Regions from separate parts of the Pseudomonas sp. TE3786 genome, predicted to be linked through region 2. Evidence: riboswitches for the same ligand, from Rfam matches in the RefSeq annotation. Region 2 holds a riboswitch; the other holds the start of a gene.

Region 1 (5,046 bases), on a different contig from region 2:
CAACAAAACCAACAACCACAGCAGTACACCGCGACGCACCAGGCGTAGCGCACGCTCGATGGCCTCGGCGTCGGCGGGCGGGCCTTCGCCCAATGGCGGGCGTTGCCGCAGGGCACCGTGGTACATGGCTGGACGCCCCAGCGCGACGCCCAGGGCACCGGCACCAGCGGCCATTACAGGACCGGCGTTCGGGCTGTACCAGGTAAACCCCTGGCGCCACCAGCAACGCAGGGCCAGACGAGTATTGCCGAGCAACGCGTAGGTCAGCGCCACCAGCCGTGCCGGAATCAGGTTGAGCACGTCGTCAATGCGCGCAGCCGCCCAGCCAAAGCGCTCGAAACGCGCATTGCGGTAGCCCCACATGGCGTCCAGGGTGTTGCTCAGGCGGTACAGCACCACACCGGGAGCGCCGAGCACAACGAACCAGAACAGCGCGGCAAATACCGCGTCACTGCCGTTTTCCAGCACCGACTCGGTGGCGGCCAGGGCCACGCCCTGCTCGTCCAGCGCCGAGGTATCACGGCTGACGATATAGCCGACCCGCTCGCGGGCCTTGGCCAGCTCACCGTCGCGCAGCGCCTGGCTAATCGGCTGGGCATGCTCGGTGAGGCTTTGCAGGCCCAATGCCAGATACAGCGCAACGATCTCCACCAGCCAGCCAACATATGGCAACAGGCTCAGTAACCAGGCGGCCAGGGTTAGCGGCAGCACCGCCAGCACCCAGGCGGTAACGCCGTGGCTGCGCCAGCCGCGGCCGCTGTCGTCTGCGGCGGCGCTGTAAGGACGGTTGAAGCGGCGCTCCAGGGCATTGGCCAGGCGGCCAAAACCGACCAGCGGATGCCAACGTTTCGGCTCAGCGAAAATGGCGTCCAGGGCAACGCCAGCGACGCTCAGCAAGGCGATGCTCATGGCTGCGCCTCCCAGGTGTCGGTGAACAGCAGTTCTGCCAAGGGGCGCGGTGTGGCCCAGCCTTGCTGTTGCAGCATGGGCGTCGGGTAAAACTCCGGCACCGGGCCCAGGCACAGCACCGCCACCGGTTTGGCACCGAGCGGCAAGTGCAGCAGAGCGGCCAGCGCCTGCGGCTCGAACAACGACACCCAGCCCACCCCCAGGCCTTCGGCGCGGGCCGCCAGCCAGAGGTTTTGAATAGCGCACGACACCGAGGCCAGGTCCATCTCCGGCAAGGTGCGGCGGCCAAACACATGAGCCTCGCGGCCGTCAGCGAGGGCGATCACCAACAGTTCGGCGCAGTCACGAATGCCCTCGACCTTCAGGCGCATAAACTCATCGGCCCGTTCGCCCAGGGCCTCGGCGGTGCGTACCCGCTCCTCTTCCACCAGGCCATGGATGGCCTCGCGCAGCTCGCCACGGGTGATGCGGATAAACCGCCACGGCTGCATCAAACCGACACTGGGGGCGTGATGCGCGGCTTCCAGCAAGCGCACGAGTACCTCGGGTGCCACCGTGCCGCCGCTGAAATGGCGCATATCGCGGCGCTCGGCGATGGCGCGGTAGATCGCCGCGCGCTCGGCGCAACTGTAAGCGTGCTCGCTCATGCCGGTTGCGCTTCCCCGCTGGTATTAGCAAGCGCGGCCAGCGACGCCGCGCCGGGTACAAACAAAGCAGCGGCGGCCTGCGGATTGGACGGCATATACAGGTGGATATACGAAGCCGTCAGACGGCCGATGCGGTACACCGCTTCCGCGGTGCGCTGGTAGGTCGGGCAGACACCACGGGCCAGGGGCGCGAGGGCGCAGTCCAGCTCCGAGTAGTGATAGGTGTGGCCACGCAGCCGCCCTTCCGGCAGGTCGACTTCCTGCAAGGCCAGGGCCTTGAGCTTCTTGTGCATCTGCGCGCTACCCGGCAGCAGGCCGAGCAATTCGCCACGGGTGCCCTCCTTGTCGCTCAGCGCGTCGAGCAGATAGAGCATGCCGCCGCATTCGGCGTGGATCGGTTTGCCGGCCGCGTGGTGGGCGTGAACGGCGGCGCGCATCGCCTGGTTGGCCTGCAGCGGTGCCAGATGCAGCTCGGGGTAACCGCCGGGCAGGTACAGGCTGTCGACTTGCGGCAGCACGCTGTCGCGCAGGGGCGAAAACTCGATCAGCTCGGCACCCAGCTCGCGCAGCAGGTCGAGGTTGGCCTGGTAGAGAAAGGCAAACGAGGTGTCGCGGGCCACACCGATGCGGATGCCGGCCAGCAACGGCGGAATCTGCCGGCTCTGCTCCGGCGCGGCAAAGCTGACTGGCGGCGGCAGGCGGGTATCGGCGCTGGCGGCCAGGGCGTCGGCGGCGGCATCCAGACGGGCATCCAGATCCTCCAGCTCTTCAGCCTGCACCAGGCCCAGATGGCGGCTCGGCAGTTCAATGCTGGCGCTGCGCGGCAAGGCGCCATACCAGCGGATGCTGGCCGGCAGGCAATCACGCAGGATTTCGCCATGGCGGGCGCTGCCGGTGCGGTTGGCCAACACCCCGGAGAATGGCAGGTCGGCCTGGTAGGTGGCCATGCCATGGGCCATGGCACCGAAGGTCTGGGCCATGCCCGAGCCATCGATCAGGGCCAGCACCGGCACACCGAAATGCCGCGCCAGATCGGCCGCCGACGGCGTGCCGTCAAACAGGCCCATCACCCCCTCGATCAGAATCAGATCAGCCTCGGCCGCCGCTTCCCAGAGCAGACGACGGCTTTCCTCGGCACCAACCATCCACAGATCCAGTTGGTACACCGGCGCAGCGCTGGCGCGGGCGAGAATCATCGGGTCGAGAAAATCCGGCCCGCATTTGAATACCCGCACCCGTTTGCCTTGGCGGCTATGCAAGCGCGCCAGGGCGGCGGTGACCGTGGTTTTGCCCTGGCCGGAGGCTGGCGCGGCAATCAACAGCGCCGGGCAGGCATGGGCAGTGGCGTGGCTCAAAACTCCACCCCGGCCTGGGCTTTGACGCCGGATTTGAACGCGTGCTTGAGCATGCCCATTTCGGTGACGGTATCGGCCGCGTCAATCAGCGCAGGCGGCGCGCCACGGCCGGTGGCGACCACATGCTGAAACTCGGGACGACCGCCGATATCGGCAAGTACGCTGTCGAGGTCGAGGTAGTTGTGTTTGAGGGCGATATTCAGCTCATCGAGCACCACCAGGCCAATGCCCGGGTCATTGAGCAACTGCTTGGCCACCGCCCAGGCGGCCACGGCTTTGTCGATATCGCGCTGGCGGTCCTGGGTATCCCAGGTGTAGCCCTCGCCCATCACGTGGTAGCTGACTTCTTCAGGAAAGCGGCGGAAGAACTTTTCCTCACCCGTGCTCGCGGCACCTTTGATGAACTGCACTACGCCGACCTTCATGCCGTGACCCAGGGCCCGGGCGACCATGCCGAATGCCGAGCTGCTTTTACCCTTGCCATTGCCGGTGTGCACCAGCAGCAGACCGTATTCGTCCTGGGCTAGGGCGATCTTTTCATCGATCAAGGCTTTTTTGCGGGCCATGCGCGCTTTGTGGCGGGCGTCGCGCTCTGCGGATTCGCTCATTGCTTACCTCGGCAACTCGGTTGATCCAAACCGTTTGAAAACGTAGCGAGCGAAGGATAGGCAAGGCGCTTTCAATATCAAAGACAGGCGAACAAGCGGAGTTGGCTGTAGCCAATGAGCATTGTGAGTCTGTTTTTAACGCCGCTTAGCCGAGCGCAGTAGTTTTCACACGGTTTGGTTGAGGCTAGCGGAGAATGGCGGACGCACGGGGATAGGAAGAACCACCCGACGCCAAGCAAAGCCCTCCGCAATGCCATGGAACTGCGACAGGCCGGTCTCCGGGCTTATGAGCGTGGCCGGATGCGGCCAACAGAAAATCGCGCCTTCCCATGACAGGTCACAGTGGCGTTGCGGGTTTTCAGCTCAATTACCGTTGCGGGGGCAGCGTCGGATTGGAGGCACCTGAAGTGCTTTAACCGACTTCCCAGTTTCAGCCTAAAAAAGGCCACCTGAAGCAAGGCAGGCAGGGTAGAGGGTTGGGGGTTGAGCGTCAAATCGACAGCGCTCAGCAAAACTTTATCGGGGCACCCCGATTTTCCGCTCTGCCCCCTCCCTAAAGTTCCCCGGACTTGAACCTTGCCGGGAATCTCGCCTGTGTTGGCTTACTGTGCGCTGAACCTTGAATTCCGCTCAAATCGTAGTTAAACCTACTTTTGACTTTGCAACTCTTGCCATCGCCAGCCAGGCTTATAACCGCCTTTCACCTCAGGGTGATGTAGCCCTCTATTAATACAGCCAGCATGCAGCGCATGCACTTCTACTCACAGTTCCGAAGCAATAAAAGCTTGCGCCCGGATATTAAGACCCATAGCAACAATTGGTTCCAGGGCCAATGAGAGACCGTCAAAGATAACTGAAGTAGCATCGCCACCGGCTTCAGCCCCCCACAAAACACCTACAACCTCTCCGTCGATAATTAATGGCCCACCTGAATCGCCGCGCTCAAATGCCCCGTCAATAGACGCCACATTAAAAACCTCCCCATCTTTAGTGTTGCGATGAGACCGTACCTTCACACCAATACTTCGCTGTACCCCATCCGCTCGCGGGCCATACCCGTAAGCGATGCCTATCGTGTTAGCGCCGACGGTGGCCCCCGCTGCCATAAAGTTGCGCCCCAATCGGGCGTATTGATCAAGCGCTATCGGTGTAGCCAACACCAACAGTCTCGCTTGGGTCCCAGGAACATCGTGGACGCTCTCAAGCAAGACGGAGCGCTCCTTAAAAACAACTGCTTTAGCGTTGCAATGCTGAGCAGTAACGACGATCTGCGGTGTGACGGCTGCGCCTGTGCACCCTTCCGTTTGTTGGTTATCGACCACATTGATCACCCGCACGACCCATGACTGCGCTGAAGGCGAACCTCCACGGATGGCCAGCGCATCGTTGCAAGCCAGCAATGCCACAATCGACAATGCGCTGGTCAGCACGGCCAAGAGCCTGCTCTGCAAGTTCTCGCGCAGCCTTAACCACGTGATCGGATACGACCTAGGCAAGTTATCTATTGCAAGCACCCACCCCTGCCGA
Region 2 (5,046 bases):
GCGATCATCATGCGGCCGCTGCGAAACATCGGATCTTGCTCCGGCTCGCCCCAGCGTTCGCGCACGGCTTGCTGGTTGGCTTCCGGCAAGCGGGCGAACAGGCGCTGGTAATCCTCAAGCGCCAGGCTTTGCGCGCAGGGGCGCAGATCGAGGGTATCCAGGTCGTTGGTGACGCCGCCCAGCAGCTCGTGGATCAGCGCCGTGCCGGTGGCCGGCAAACCTTCAACCGGGTAACCCTCGGCCTGCAGCGCACGGAGAATATTCAGCGCCGCCGCCGGGGTATCCAGGCCCACGCCATTGCCAATCCGGCCGTCGCGGGTGGGGTAGTTGGCCAGCACCAGGGCGATACGTTTGTCGGCGTTGTCGAGCTGGGCCAGATCAACCCAGCGGCGCGCCAATTCGGCGACAAAATCCATCCGCTGCAGATCCGCCTCGTAGCACACCACATCGCTCTGGCTGCGTTCACTGCGCCAAGCCAGGCCCTTGAAGCTGATGGGCCGGGTGATGATGCGGCCGTCCAGTTCCGGCAGGGCGATATGCATGGCCAGATCGCGCGAGCCCAGGCCCTGCGGATTGGCTTCCCACAGCGGCCGGTTATCCAGGGCGCAGATCGCCTGTAGCACCGGCACGTTGCGGCGGAACGGGCGCAGATTGGGCTGCTCGGGGTTGGACTGGGCGAAACCGGTGGTGTTGATGATCAGGCTGGCGTTGCTCTGGTCGAGCAGCTCTTCGACCACCGCCAGGCACGCCGCTTCTTTCAAACTGGCAACGGCAATGGGCAAGGGGTTCAGGCCCTGGGCGCTCAGGTGTTCGCAGAAGCTGTGGATAAACGCGGTATTCGCCGACTGCACATGGGTGCGGTAGAACAGCAGGCCTACCACCGGGGCACCTGGCTGCCAGCTGGCTTGCCAATCGGCCAAGCCAGCCTTGGCGGCTGTCGGGTGGTACACGCCAACCCTTGGCAGCGCTTGCGGTTCGCCCCAGGGGTAAGCACCGCCGAGCCAGGTGCTGGCCAGGTAATGGAACAGCTGCTGCGCGTTATCCACACCACCCTGGCGCAGGTACTGCCATAGCCGGTCGGCCTGTTCGGCGCTGACGGTACCGAGGGTGCTCAGCTCCGGGTCCGGGCTGTCGTCGCCGGGCACCAGAATCAGCGTGACACCTTGTTGCGCCAACTCCACCAGACGTTCGATGCCATAGCGCCAATAGCTCAGGCCACCGTGCACCGACACCAGAATCACCTTGGCGTGTTGCAGCACTTCCTCGACATAGAGGTCCACCGAGGCATGGTTCTGTAGCTGCGCCGGGCTGGCCAGGCGCAGGCTCGGGTAATGGTCCGGCAGGTTCTGCGCAGCGGCGGCCAGCAGCGACAGATGGGAGTCGCCGGTGCACAGAATCACCACATCCGCAGGGGTTTGCGCCAGATGGGCAATGCCATCGGCGGGCACAAAACCACCGGGTTGGGTGCGTAGCAGGTGCATGGCGGGGTTACGCCAGCGCCGTGCGCAGCTCGTTGCTGATTGCTGCCTGGTCCAGCTCCTGGCCGATGATCACCAGATGGCTGGCGCGCGCTTCATCGCTGCGCCAGGCGCGGTCGAAGTGTTTGTCGAAACGCTTGCCCACGCCCTGAATCAGCAGGCGCATCGGCTTGTTGGGGATGGCCGCGAAGCCCTTGATGCGCAGCACGCCGTGGCGCTCCACCAGCTCGTTGAGGGCGGCCAGCAACTGGGCTTCTTCGACTTCCGGCAGCTCGACGGAGAAAGAGTCGAACTCGTCGTGGTCGTGTTCTTCGTGGTCTTCCAGGTCGTGGTGGGTTTTGCGGCTATCGATATGCAGCTCGGTTTCCGAGTTCAGGCCCAGCAACACCGACAGCGGCAGCACACCGCTGCGCGCTTCGATCACTTTCACCGCTGGCGGCAGTTCTTCCGCCACTTCGGCACGCACTGCGGCCAGGGCTTCGGCGCTGAGCAGGTCGGCCTTGTTGAGGATCACCAGGTCGGCGCTGGCCAGTTGGTCGGCGAACAGCTCGTGCAGCGGCGATTCGTGATCGAGGTTGGGGTCTTCGCGGCGCTGGGCGTCCACCTGATCGGGGAAGGCGGCGAAGGTGCCGGCGGCCACGGCCGGGCTGTCGACCACGGTGATCACTGCATCGACGGTGCAGGCATTGCGGATTTCCGGCCAGTTGAAGGCTTGCACCAACGGCTTGGGCAGAGCCAGGCCGGAAGTTTCGATGAGGATCTGGTCGAGGTCACCACGGCGCGCCACCAGCTCGCGCATCACCGGGAAGAACTCCTCCTGCACGGTGCAGCACAGACAGCCGTTGGCCAGCTCATAGACGCGGCCGTTGGCTTCTTCTTCGGTGCAGCCGATGGAGCATTGCTTGAGGATTTCGCCGTCGATACCGAGCTCGCCGAACTCATTGACGATCACCGCAATGCGGCGGCCTTCGGCGTTGTCGAGCATATGGCGCAGCAGGGTGGTTTTACCGGCGCCGAGAAAACCGGTGACGATGGTGACGGGAAGTTTGGCCAAGCTTTTCATCGGTTGCAGCCCTGTGTGATGCGAGCGAAATCGGATCGGCGGGCTGCGGCGAGGACGGCGGCGAGCAGGGTGCGCGCAGCAGGCGTTCGCTACCGGATCACCCCGCCCGGTTGAATGCATTTCAAGGCAGGTCTCCTGGCTTACGACCTGGCCCGGTAGCGGGCCGCTTTCTTCGCCTTCCCGCACGCGCAGTGGCATAGGAAGAAAGCAGGTCGTTCACAGTTGCGGGGGCAGCCGCGGTTTTTTTCCGCGTTCCCTCTTAGCTCCAGGCCTGAATGGCGTGGAGAACCTCGAAGCGAGCAAGGCTACGCAGTGGCGGGGAATGGGTCAAATTCGGCGAGGGAGGCGAAGATCAAAAACTCGAGGCTGAAGCCTCGATAGGAGCACAACACCGAGCGTTGACCTTTGCCAACGAAAATGGTGTCCTAGCGCGCTGTTTCAGGTGTCTTGCGTCGTCGTGCGCAAGGTGAAACGGGAAGTCGGTGCGCCCTTTGAGGTTAGTCCGACGCTGCCCCCGCAACGGTAGGCGCTTGCTGAAACCCTTCAGCAGCGCGAGCCCGGAGACCGGCCTGAATTCATACCAGTAGGCAAAACCCGCGGTGGGCGGGCGCAAGCCGGAAGTCTGAGTGCGCTCGCATTCGGCTCCTCGTGCGTTCCCTTCTGCTACGTTTTCATTTCCAGTTCAGAGGGAACGGTCATGTCCAGTAGCACCCTTACACATTCTGCCGAGGCCAGCGCCTCGCTATCCCAACGCCTGGTTGTGGCGATTGGTGCCGGCCTGATCGGTGCCATGCTGGTGTATTTCGCCGGCTTCTCCCATATCGAAGCGGTGCATAACGCTGCCCACGATACCCGTCACAGTGCCGCGTTTCCGTGCCACTAAGGGGTAGCTGCGATGATTAAGCGTATTGCCCAGACCGCCGGGTTTGCCGGCCTGTTGGCTGCCCTGTTGCTGACTCTTCTGCAAAGCTTCTGGGTGGCCCCCCTGATTCTGCAGGGCGAGACCTTCGAGAGTGCCGAGCCGGCTACCGAGCAGGTGGTTGCCGAGCATAGCCACGAAGCGGGCGCTGCTGCCCATGAACACGCCCACGAACATAGTGCCGAGGCCTGGGCACCGGAAGATGGTTGGCAGCGCGTGCTGTCCACCACCGGCGGCAATCTGGTGGTCGCCGTCGGCTTCGCCTTGATGCTGGCCGGTCTGTACACCCTGCGTGCTCCTGGCCGTACCCGTGATGGTTTGTTCTGGGGCCTGGCCGGTTTCGCAACCTTCTGCCTGGCACCATCGCTCGGCCTGCCACCCGAGCTGCCGGGCACTGCCGCGGCGGATCTGCAGCTGCGGCAGTACTGGTGGATCGGTACCGCGACGGCCACCGCCGTTGGCCTGGCCTTGCTGGTATTTGCCCGTCACTGGGCGGTGAAAGTGGTTGGTGCGCTGCTGTTGGCGGTGCCCCATGTGATCGGCGCGCCGCAACCTGAGGTGCATTCGAGCCTGGCGCCGCAAGCGCTGGAGCATCAGTTCATCTGGGCTTCGCTGATCACCAATGCGCTGTTCTGGTCGGCCCTGGGCCTGCTGAGCGCCTGGCTGTATCGTCGCTTCGCCGGCAGCAACGCGGTTTAATTCGCCGCTGCTGCCTGAGAACCCGCTGATGGGCATGCCCTCAGCGGGTTTTTTCTTATCTATTGCAGGCGTTTTCTTGTGCCCATCGTTGCGCCTTACATCGCTGGAATCGGTTGCCGCACGGGCTGCAGCGAGGCCGAGTTGCGCCTGTTGCTGGAGCGTACGCTGCACGCCCATGGCCTGAGCCTGGCGGACCTCGCCGGCTTGGCCAGCCTCGCGCACAAACGTCAGGAGCCCGGGCTGCGCGCTTTGGCGCTTAGTCTGGAATTGCCGCTGGCCTGGTTCGCGCCAGAGCAGTTGCAGACGGTCAGTGATCGTATTGGCGAGCACTCCACTATCGCCTTGAGCGCTACCGGCGCGGCCAGCGTTGCCGAGGCCTGCGCCTTGGCCCAGGTCGAAGCGTTAAGCGGCAGGCGCGCGGGATTGCGCAGCAAAAAACACAGCAGTGCCCAGGCCACCGTGGCGGTTGCCGGCATAGAGGAACCCGCATGACGGTCTATTTTATTGGTGCCGGGCCCGGCGATCCGGAGCTGATCACGGTCAAGGGCCAGCGCCTGATTCGCAGTTGCCCGGTGTTGCTGTATGCCGGTTCGCTGGTGCCGGAAGCGGTACTGCACGGGCATAACGCCGACACCCTGGTGAACACCGCCGAGCTGCATCTGGACGAGATCATCGCACTGATCGAAACCGCCCACCGCCAGGGCCAGGATGTCGCTCGCGTGCATTCCGGCGACCCGTCGCTGTACGGCGCCATCGGCGAGCAGGTCCGCCATTTGCGCCGTCTTCAGATTCCCTTTGAAATCATCCCCGGCGTCACCGCCACAGCGGCCTGCGCGGCGCTGCTGGAATGTGAGCTGACCCTGCCGGATATCGCCCAGACGGTGATT

Evidence for each region. Region 2 has a riboswitch for cobalamin ahead of ACVW0Y_RS07235 (CbtB domain-containing protein). Riboswitches for the same ligand answer to the same signal wherever they lie in the genome.
Region 1: linked by a shared signal. The riboswitch ahead of cobO (cob(I)yrinic acid a,c-diamide adenosyltransferase) and the one ahead of ACVW0Y_RS07235 (CbtB domain-containing protein) in region 2 are both predicted to bind cobalamin.

Annotation. Positions count from the first base shown of each region.
Region 1 covers NZ_JBSRZF010000008.1:867-5,912, reverse strand. Annotated here, with positions in the region: gene cbiB (adenosylcobinamide-phosphate synthase CbiB) at 1-909, opposite strand, end outside; gene bluB (5,6-dimethylbenzimidazole synthase) at 906-1,556, opposite strand; gene ACVW0Y_RS10880 (cobyrinate a,c-diamide synthase) at 1,553-2,911, opposite strand; gene cobO (cob(I)yrinic acid a,c-diamide adenosyltransferase) at 2,908-3,519, opposite strand; cobalamin riboswitch at 3,772-3,987, opposite strand; gene ACVW0Y_RS10870 (trypsin-like serine protease) at 4,281-4,949, opposite strand.
Region 2 covers NZ_JBSRZF010000004.1:231,544-236,589, forward strand. Annotated here, with positions in the region: gene cobN (cobaltochelatase subunit CobN) at 1-1,481, opposite strand, end outside; gene cobW (cobalamin biosynthesis protein CobW) at 1,489-2,541, opposite strand; cobalamin riboswitch at 2,650-2,849, opposite strand; cobalamin riboswitch at 2,965-3,128, shown strand; gene ACVW0Y_RS07235 (CbtB domain-containing protein) at 3,239-3,424, shown strand; gene ACVW0Y_RS07240 (CbtA family protein) at 3,437-4,159, shown strand; gene ACVW0Y_RS07245 (cobalamin biosynthesis protein) at 4,238-4,651, shown strand; gene cobM (precorrin-4 C(11)-methyltransferase) at 4,648-5,046, shown strand, end outside.